2 regions of the Proteus sp. Marseille-Q3619 genome follow, and region 2 is predicted to be linked to the other one. Evidence: predicted binding sites of a transcription regulator. Region 2 holds the regulator's gene; the other holds the start of a gene.
The links. Region 2 encodes PurR, which represses purine synthesis genes. Its sites were predicted from a motif close to CANGCAAACGTTTGCNTG; they were not measured.

Region 1 (5,322 bases), 3.4 Mb from region 2:
ACCAGACAGAATAATACCATTAGGATTAAATTCACGAATTTGTTCTTCTGTAACATCCCATGCCCAGAGTTCACAATAAACGCCGATTTCACGGATACGACGAGCAATAAGCTGCGTATACTGTGAACCGAAATCAAGGATAAGAATGCGATGATTATGGATATTTGCTGTCATTTGTGGTGAATTCCAAAACAGATAAAGTCATAAAGTTGAAAGGCTTGCTAATTTATAATCAAAACAAGCCTTTCTCGGAATAAATTACATACCTAAGCGATAGTTAGGTGATTCTTTCGTGATGGTCACATCATGGACATGGCTTTCTTGAATACCGGCACCACTGATACGAACAAATTCAGCTTTAGTATTCAATTCTTTAATTGTTGCGCAGCCTGTTAAGCCCATGCATGAGCGTAAACCACCCATTTGTTGGTGAACGATAGTTTTTAATAAACCTTTATAAGCAACACGACCTTCGATACCTTCTGGTACTAATTTGTCTGCTGCATTGTCAGTTTGGAAGTAACGATCTGATGAACCTTTAGACATCGCACCTAATGAGCCCATGCCACGATAGGATTTATAAGAACGGCCTTGGAATAGTTCGATTTCGCCCGGAGATTCTTCAGTACCTGCAAACATTGAACCAACCATCACGCAAGCTGCACCTGCTGCTAATGCTTTTGCAATATCGCCAGAGAAACGAATACCACCATCTGCAATAACAGGAATGTTACGATCTTTCAGTGCTTCAACTGCATCTGCAATAGCGGTAATTTGTGGTACACCAACACCAGTTACGATACGTGTTGTACAAATTGAACCAGGACCAATACCAACTTTAACCGCACTTACACCTGCATCTGCCAGTGCTAAAGCACCTTCTGCGGTTGCAACGTTGCCACCAATGATAGGGAGATTTGGATACAATGCACGAGTATCACGAATGCGCTGTAATACGCCTTCAGAGTGACCGTGAGAAGAGTCAATAAGTAAAACGTCAACGCCAGCGGCAACTAATGCTGCTACACGCTCTTCGTTACCTGCACCTGCACCAACAGCAGCACCTACACGTAAACGACCGTGTTCATCTTTACATGCGTTTGGTTTACGTTCTGCTTTTTTGAAGTCTTTTACAGTGATCATACCTTTCAGGTGGAAGTTGTTATCAACCACTAAGGCTTTCTCTACACGTTTTTCATGCATTCTTTGCATGACAACATCTCGTGCTTCGCCTTCTTGTACTGTCACTAAGCGCTCTTTTGGTGTCATTACCGCTGTAACTGGTTGGTCTAAATCAGTAACAAAACGAACATCACGACCCGTAATAATACCCACTAATTCGTTGTCATTAGTCACAACTGGGTAACCCGCAAAGCCATTGCGTTCAGTCATTGCTTGAACTTCACGTAAAGAAGTTTCTGGTGTTACGGTGATAGGATCAGTGACAACACCACTTTCATGTTTTTTCACACGACGAACTTCTTCAGCTTGGCGTTCGATAGACATGTTTTTGTGGATAAAACCAATTCCACCTTCTTGAGCTAATGCGATAGCTAAAGGCGCTTCAGTCACAGTATCCATTGCAGCAGAAAGCATAGGAACATTTAGGCGGATTGTTTCAGTCAGTTGAGTAGACAAGTCGGCAGTATTAGGAAGAACAGTGGAGTGTGCAGGAACTAACAAAACATCATCAAATGTAAGTGCTTCTTTTTTAATTCGTAACATAGCAATATCTCACCAAGGCGGCTTTTAGGAAATAGAAAATATTGCCGCGGAATTATACACACCGAAATCGGTTGCTTCTAGCTTTTTTTCAAAATTTTTATTGATCCTGCCACTAACTTAGGTAGTATCAATCAATTAAGTCTTTGTTTTAAAATTTGATCTGGCTCACATGACACTACCGATAAACAATAATATTTTTACTGTTAGCCGTCTAAATAAGACCGTTCGCCAGTTATTAGAAATGGAAATGGGTCGCATTTGGATCAGTGCTGAAATTTCCAATTTTACTCAACCCTCTTCTGGTCACTGGTATTTTACGTTAAAGGATACTAATGCCCAAATTAGAGCAGCGATGTTCCGTGGGCAAAATACTAAAGTTACTTTTCGCCCTCAGCATGGTCAGCAGGTTTTAGTTCGCGCAACCATTACATTGTATGAGCCACGAGGCGATTACCAATTGATTGTTGAGAGTATGCAACCTGCTGGTGACGGACTCTTACAACAACAATTTGAGCTATTAAAACAAAAACTCAGTGCAGAAGGGTTATTTGATGCAATTTATAAAAAACCCCTGCCATCTCCCGCTAAACAGATTGGTGTTATCACTTCATCAACAGGAGCAGCACTACACGACATCTTAAATATTCTTCGTCGTCGTGATCCTTCTTTGCCAGTGCTTATCTACCCAACCGCTGTTCAAGGTGCTGAAGCACCTATGCAAATTGTTCATGCCATCGAACTTGCTAACCGCCGTAAAGAGTGTGATGTTTTAATTGTTGGTCGTGGTGGCGGTTCGTTAGAAGATCTCTGGGCATTTAATGATGAACGCGTTGCTCGTGCTATTTTTGCCAGTGAAATTCCGATTGTAAGTGCTGTTGGTCATGAAACCGATGTGACCATTGCTGATTTTATTGCCGACCTTAGAGCACCAACCCCTTCTGCTGCGGCAGAGCTTATTAGTCGTAACAAACTTGAGTTATTGCGCCAATTACAATCGCAACAACAACGCCTTGAAATGGCGATGGATTACTATTTAGCAAAAAAATTACGCGCAATAACACAGCTTCATCATCGTTTGCAGCAACAGCATCCTCATTTACGTCTTGCTCGTCAGCAAAATGTATTAGCTTCCACACAACAGCGTTTAGTGACTAGTTTTCAGCGACTATTGCAAACCAAACAACATCAACAAACACAACTAAAAAAACGCCTTAATTACCAAGAACCTAGTTCAAAAATCCAAGCATTACTTCGCCAACAACAGCAGTTGATTTACCGTATGAGAGAAAGTATTTCACTACAGTTATCTCGTCAACGTGAACAATTCGCTATTAGCTGTTCACGATTGGAAAGTGTGAGTCCTCTCGCAACACTTTCTCGTGGTTACAGTATTAGCGAAACAGAGTCTGGAGAAGTGCTAAAAAATACCAAACAAGTGAAAGTGGGTGATCCGTTGAAAACACGCGTTGAAGATGGTTGGATCACCAGTGAAGTGATTAAAACACAAAAGATAAGAGCTAAACGTAAAGCAGCACCTAAAAGTGACGATTAACTTAAATATTATTGTTTAATGAAACAGTGATACAAAAAAACGGCACCAATCTTCCTTTGATGCCGTTTTTTATTATTTATACTTTAAGATAATCACTACGTTACATTAAAAACGTACTTCTCCTGCAAAAAGATAACTTCTGCCACGGGCAGTTTGTGTATTTGCACTCGGATCTTGCATAATCGGCGCTGAATTACTTCTATCAAGCGCATTAGAATAATTTTTATTCATTAAATTATGCACGGCAAATTTTAAAGAAATGTTTTTATTAATTCTGTAATTACTATAAACATCGACAACCGTTGGGATATCATCTTGCTGCACCATTGGCACTTTACCTGTATCGTAATCTACCCCTTCTGGTGAGGATTTACGTGCTTTTCCCGTTATTTGGATCACAGTGCCTAGTTCTAATGACTGGTCATCAAAGAAGCGAACACCTGTATCAATAGTGGCATAATATTTAGGTAATTCAGAAGCGGGCGTTTGCCCAAAGTCTGTACTGGCAATCGAAGTCGGCTGTGAAGTTCGTTGGTCACTGTATGAGAGGTTAGTATAAAACACTCCTGCATCATAATTTGCTTGTAGCTCATAACCACGTAAAGTCACAGGATCAAGGCTATTGGTGTACAAGAAAATATTCCCATCGTATTCTATCCCCGCGTAATCCTCGCCAGTTAAAGAACCGTCATTTTTACAACGCACCCCACCTTTACATACCAAATAAGAATCACTGGAAATGTAATCTTTGATTTTTGTGTGATACCACAATCCTTTAAATCGTAAACTATCGCCTTCCATCATTAAATCTGGGTGATAGCTATTAAAACCAATTTGCACGGTATCTGCCTTTTCGCTTTTTAAAAATGGGTTCATTGAAGCACCGCCTTCATTGGCAAAAAAGATCTCTTGTGATGTCGGTGCCCTCATGGTGTGTGCATAGCTTACAAAAGGCTGAAATTCAGGAATAATTTCGGCAGAAAACAACATGCCTGGGTCCCAATTTCTATCATGGCGACTGAGGTTCATTTCACCTTCGGGGAAACATGCGGCTCGTGGATCACAAGCGGGTTTTCGTCCTTTAATATGATAATCGACATAATTTAAATTAAGGTCGAGAGTATAAATATCGTATTCAAATTTCATTTGTGAAAAGAAGCTGGTTAAATCGTTTTTTCCTTGCGGTGCAAACGTATTATATTCAACCATATTTTGTGATTGCCACGGATCAGTAGAAGGTGCAATAACACTGCGTTTGTATTCTGTTGACATTAATTTTGTGCCCAGTGTTAATGCCATATCCAATTCATCGTAATTAAAGCGGCTGGTATTTTTAGCGACTAGTGAATCAGATATATTTTTTGCATTTGCTTCACGTAAACTAACAAGAGAATCACCTGCAAATTTTTGTGATGCTTGGCTGTGGCTAAGCAAAATTTCGCTATCAAATAGATCGTTTAGCGGTGTATAGCGATATTTCGCATAATAATCTTTTGCATCAATTTTTCGTCGATTAAAATCATTGTTATAAAAACGACCACTTAATTCTAATTCATGAGAGTCGTTAGGTTTAATATTAATTTTAGTCAGTTCTGAATGCGGTCGTTGATTGAATTCTTTGCTTGTCGAAAATTCTTCACTATTAAATCCCGCGCCATTTTTATAAGACGATTCTATTTTATGCCCACTTAATGCAAGCATTGCACCAATGCTACCATCATCATTAAATAATGAACGTTGCCCAGCAACAGCAACCATACCGTTATAACCTAATCCATTTGTGCCACCAGCAGCTTTACTTCTGACACCCCAAGTGTGTCCTTGAAATAAAATATCTTCTACACCAATAGTTTTAAAATTAGCACTTCCTGCTAGGGCATTAATACTATTTTCACCGTCTTGTTGACCACGAGAAATATCGATTTGAATAATAAAATTCGGATCGATCATGCTATTAAATTGGTTGTAAGGTTGCGCGCCATGCGCATATTGGCTAGGTGATGTGCTATACATAGTTTGAGTGACACCATCAACCATCATATTAA
Region 2 (5,322 bases):
AGCAACAAGGTATAACGCAGTCATACTGACAGCATAACCAATTAACAACAGTGGCAGTAGCGTTTTACCTGTCATTTTTGACAGTAAAATACGACAGCCATAACCACCTACCATAAATGCAATAGTTTGTGGAATATAACTTAAACCGATATCCTGTGGAGAGTAGCCCATCTTTTCAAGAATGATTGGTGAGCCAGCTAACCAAGCAAAGAAACCTGCACTACAAGAAGCGTAAACTAATACGTTACCTGTGTAGAGAGGGGATTTTAGTAAAGTCGTAAATGAAGCGGTAGATTGGTTTTCATCAGTGACTGATTTTTGTTTAATGTTTTTTAGCATTAATGTCGGTAACATTAGAACTAATGTTACAGCCATTAACACCATGAAAATCATACGCCAGCCACCGTGATTTAATAACGAAGCACCGATTAAAGGTGCAAGTGCTGGTGATAATGCAACCAGTGGCATAATTAAAGCAAAAACGTGCTGAGCGCGAGATTCATCAAAACGGTCGATGACAAGAGCTTGCCAAATAACAGCGGCAGAGCAAACACCGAAAGCTTGTAGGAAGCGCATAGCAAGTAAGCCAGTTGCACTCTCAACCCACAGCATACCAAGACAGCCTAAAGAGAAAAGGCTTAAACCAATAAGTAGAATAGGTTTACGACCGACTTTGTCAGAAAGAGGTCCCCAAAGTAATTGAGCAACAGCAAAGCCAAATAAAAAGATACTTAAGCTATTACTAATAGCACCTTCGCTGATAGAGAGTTCACGCTGCATCATACCAAATGCAGGTAAGTACATATCAATAGCTAAGTAACCTAGCATACTCAAACCCGCTAGGTACACCATAAAGCTCATAGGTGTTTTTGATTGTGTGGAAGTTTTAGAATTCATTTTATTTTCTATGCTATGTGATGTAGAACATTTTATGTATTGTAACTAAGACCTATTTTACTTGTGAAACGGGAATATTTGGTTAATGCTGTGAAAAATTTTCAAAGGAATAAACTCTATGTGGTCAGAATACTCTTTAGAAGTTGTTGATGCAGTTGCAAGAACAGGAAGTTTTAGCTCCGCTGCTCAAGAATTGCACAGAGTGCCATCCGCCGTTAGTTACACTGTTCGGCAATTAGAGGAATGGCTTGCCGTTCCTTTGTTTGAGCGCCGTCACCGTGATGTAGAATTAACCGATGCAGGTAAAATTTTCATCAAAGAAGCACGATCTGTTATCAAAAAAATGAATGACACTCGGCATCTTTGTCAACAAGTTTCTAATGGGTGGCGCGGTCAATTTAGTATAGCAGTTGATTGCATTGTTAAACCTGAAAGAACACAACAACTTATTCTCGATTTCTACCGCCATTTTCCTGATATTGAGCTGTATGTCTACCCTGAAGTGTTTAATGGCGTATGGGACTCCTTAGTTAATGGTCGTGTTGATTTAGCGATTGGTGCAACAAGAGCCTCACCAATTGGTGAACGTTATAGTTTTAGAGATATGGGATTTATGCCTTGGCGCTGTGTTTGTCATGTTGATCACCCTTTAGCGAAAGCACAACATCCATTAACGGATGATGAGATGCGACCTTATCCAAGTTTATGCTTAGAAGATACTTCACGCAGTTTACCAAAGCGTGACACTTGGGCGCTAAATAATCAGCGTAGAATGGTTGTTCCGACATGGGATATGGGGCTTGAATGCTTGTTAGCGGGATTATGCGTAGGAATGGTGCCTTGGCATCGTGCTGAACCTTTAATTGAACAAGGTAAGCTGGTTACTTTACAACTGGCACAACCATTGCCAGACAGCCCATGCTGCCTGACGTGGGTCGATAAAAGTGAATCACCCGCTTTGACATGGTTGTTAGATTATCTTGGAGATAGCCAAACCTTAAATGAGGAATGGCTTCGCTAGAAATCAGATAGCCGAATAAATCTGAATTAACGACGGTAGTCAATAAAAGGACCGTCAGCAACTGAACGGCGCTCAACTAATCGTGGATGAACTTCGATTGTTTGGGCGTCTTCGCGTTTGTTGACGATGCGATCAAGCAACATTGACAAAGCCATTTGACCTAAACGCTCTTTTGGCTGGTGGACTGTGGTTAATGCTGGCGTAAAATAACGCGCATTACGAATATTGTCGTAACCCACAATGGAAATATCGAAAGGAACACGTAAACCTAGCTCATCAGCGGCACAAATTGCGCCCATTGCCATCACATCACCACCACAAAAAACAGCAGTAGGGCGATGTTTTTGATTTAGCATCTGATACATGGCTTTATAACCAGATTCTGGCTCAAAGTCGCCTTGTACAATCCACTCATCTTTTACTGTGATTTTTGCTTCTTCCATGGCTTTTAAGAAACCTTGTAAGCGACCACCACCGGTATTACGTTCTAATGGACCAGGGATAATACCAATATCACGATGACCACGTTCAATAAGGTAACGACCCGCAATATAGCCACCATGAAAAGCATTATCGATAATCGTATCGGTAAAGTCACCACGCGCCTTACCCCAATCCATGACAACCATTGGAATATTACGATAGCCTTCTAACAGTGTCAGAAGGTGATCGGGGTATTCAGAACACATGACTAATAACCCATCAACACGTTTTTGTGCCAGCATCGCTAAATAGGCTTTTTGTTTATCGAGGTTATTATGTGAATTACATAAAATCAGTGTGTAGCCTTTGCTATAACAACTATTTTCAACAGCTTCAATCACTTCAGCAAAGTAAGGAGCTTCACTGGACGTGGCTAACAGGCCAATAGATTTGGTGTGATTGACTTTTAAACTACGCGCAACGGCACTAGGCGAATAATTTAATTCTTTTATAGCGGCCCAAACTGCTGCCCGTGTGTTCTCAGCAACAAAACGTGTTTTGTTGATCACATGAGAAACAGTCGTGGTTGATACGCCTGCGCGTTTTGCCACGTCTTTTATTGTTGCCATGGTGTGGAAAACTCCTGACCTTCATTGGTCTCTTTTATCTAATTTTATGGTTTAACTGCCAGTATAGTCATACATAGGGCAAACACTGGCAATAATTTAGCGATTAGCTGTGAATTTTGTATGATCTAGCTCAAAAGTGAAAGTATTAATCAATGTTATAAATTGTGCACTAGTCGCTATTTTAGCAAATTTTGATATGTGATAATAATTAACCATGACAAGGTTATGGTTAAAAAAGTGTATTATAATCATTTTGAGGGAGAAATAGATGGATACGGATCTGAAATTTGGTTTGAGTACAGCAGTAGCAGCGCTTGTTATGATTGTTTTATTTTCGACTATGTTGTTCTAATCACTGCTTTATAGAATATCCGATCAATTTAAATAATAGATTATCGAATATCTGAATATAACAAAGGGCTCAAGGCCCTTTGTTATTTTGTCACCAAAAATGAATCTCAATCACTCACCTTTGATTATCAAGCTCAATTAAGCAAGGTTAGCTTCAACAAATGACCAGTTAACCAGTGCCCAGAACTCTTCTAAATATTTAACGCGCGCATTACGGTAGTCGATGTAGTAAGCATGTTCCCATACGTCTACTGTTAACAGTGGTTTGTCTGCGCCTGAAACTGGAGTAGCAGCATTAGACGTGTTAACAATCGCAACTGAACCGTCTGCTTTTTTAACTAACCAAGTCCAACCTGAACCGAAGTTTTTAGCTGCCGCATCATTAAATTGCTTTTTGAACTCTTCAAAAGAGCCGAATGCTTTGTTGATAGCATCAGCAACTTTACCTGTTGGTGCGCCGCCTGCATTTGGTGCTAAACAGTTCCAGTAGAAAGTGTGGTTCCATACTTGAGCTGCATTATTAAAGATACCACCATCAGTAGATTTGATGATTTCTTCTAAGGATTTGCTTTCTAAATCAGTACCTTTAACCAGGTTATTTAAATTGGTTACGTAAGTTTGGTGGTGTTTGCCGTAGTGATATTCTAAAGTTTCTTTAGAGATGTGTGGCTCAAGAGCATCTAACGCATAAGGTAATTTTGGTAATTCGAAAGACATTGCGTACTCCTTTAAACTATCTATTTCGGGTTTTGTGCCTGAAATCATTCCATCAAAATCATTTGAATTGATAGAATGAGGCAAATGAATCACTAAGTTGTTACTATTTTGCTAATTATTTTAACAAAAATCTGCTGAAATAACAGCTAAATATCTTTTATCTATAGTTATAAGCCATATAGATTAATTATACTCATAAGAGTATATCCCACAGAGCAACTCGTAAAGCAGTAAAATATCGACTGTGTTTAGAGCCTATATCCTCTGATTGTTGCATTTTCTGCTTACTCTATCATCAGTGTATACATCATTTTCACTACGACTAAGAATAGAAATAATGCAAATATTTGGCGAACTCTTGGAATAGGTAGGCGATAAGCAACTTTTACACCGACAGGGGCGAAGAGAATGCTGGTAATGCTTATTCCAATAAAGGCAGGTAAATAAACAAAGCCTAAATAATAGTCATCAATATTTGTTTGATTCCAACCATAGATAATACCCATGATTGTGCCAATGGAAGCGATGATGACACCAATCATTGAAGAGGTTGCAATACATTTGCGTGTATTAAATCCCCAATGACTTAAAAGAGGAATGGTGATAGTCCCACCAGCAATGCCGATAAAGCTGGATATAAAGCCAATTAAAGAGCCACCACTGGTTAATGCCGGTTTTGAAACAACAGGATCTTTCACATTTTCTATGCGTTCTGCTTCTTTCTTTTTGGTTAATAATCCATAGATGGTATATACCATGAAAATACAGAACACGATTTGCAATATCGTGTTTGACATTTTTTGTACCAGAAATGTCCCAACAAGCATACCAATGATAGTGCCGATAGATAATAGAGGAAATTGCTGCCATAAAATGGCTTTATGTTTGTTATGTGAATACGCTGAAGATGCTGTGGAAAATATAATGACAGAGAACGAGGTAGATAAGGCAATTTTCATCACCATATCTGTTGGGATAGCTTGTTGACTCACTACATACATAACTACTGGAACAATGATTGCACCGCCTCCTATGCCAAGTAGTCCAGCAAAAAAGCCAGTGATACATCCCACTAAAAGAAACAGCAAAATCATATCCATAGTTAATACTCATCAAGGTTTATAACAAACTTATTTATATACATTATATCCTTTTAATAAAGTAGCGTTTTATCTTAATGTATAGATTATGAAATTTAATATATTGATTTTGATATAAAAGTGACTTGTTCTTTTCTTCTTGCTTATTCTATAAACCAACACCACCTAAAGCCGTTGTTATTTC

Region 1: guaB (IMP dehydrogenase) is a predicted target of PurR. The motif match lies at 1,786-1,803, and genes of this name have one in related genera.

What each region holds. Positions count from the first base shown of each region.
Region 1 is NZ_CBDIMP010000001.1:519,540-524,861, forward strand. Features, by position in the region: gene guaA (glutamine-hydrolyzing GMP synthase) at 1-174, opposite strand, end outside; gene guaB (IMP dehydrogenase) at 259-1,725, opposite strand; gene xseA (exodeoxyribonuclease VII large subunit) at 1,895-3,277, shown strand; gene ACWPWK_RS02485 (TonB-dependent receptor) at 3,383-5,322, opposite strand, start outside.
Region 2 is NZ_CBDIMP010000001.1:3,967,999-3,973,320, forward strand. Features, by position in the region: gene punC (purine nucleoside transporter PunC) at 1-897, opposite strand, end outside; gene punR (DNA-binding transcriptional activator PunR) at 1,016-1,918, shown strand; gene purR (HTH-type transcriptional repressor PurR) at 1,945-2,970, opposite strand; gene cydH (cytochrome bd-I oxidase subunit CydH) at 3,239-3,322, shown strand; gene sodB (superoxide dismutase [Fe]) at 3,460-4,038, opposite strand; gene ACWPWK_RS18600 (sulfite exporter TauE/SafE family protein) at 4,323-5,138, opposite strand.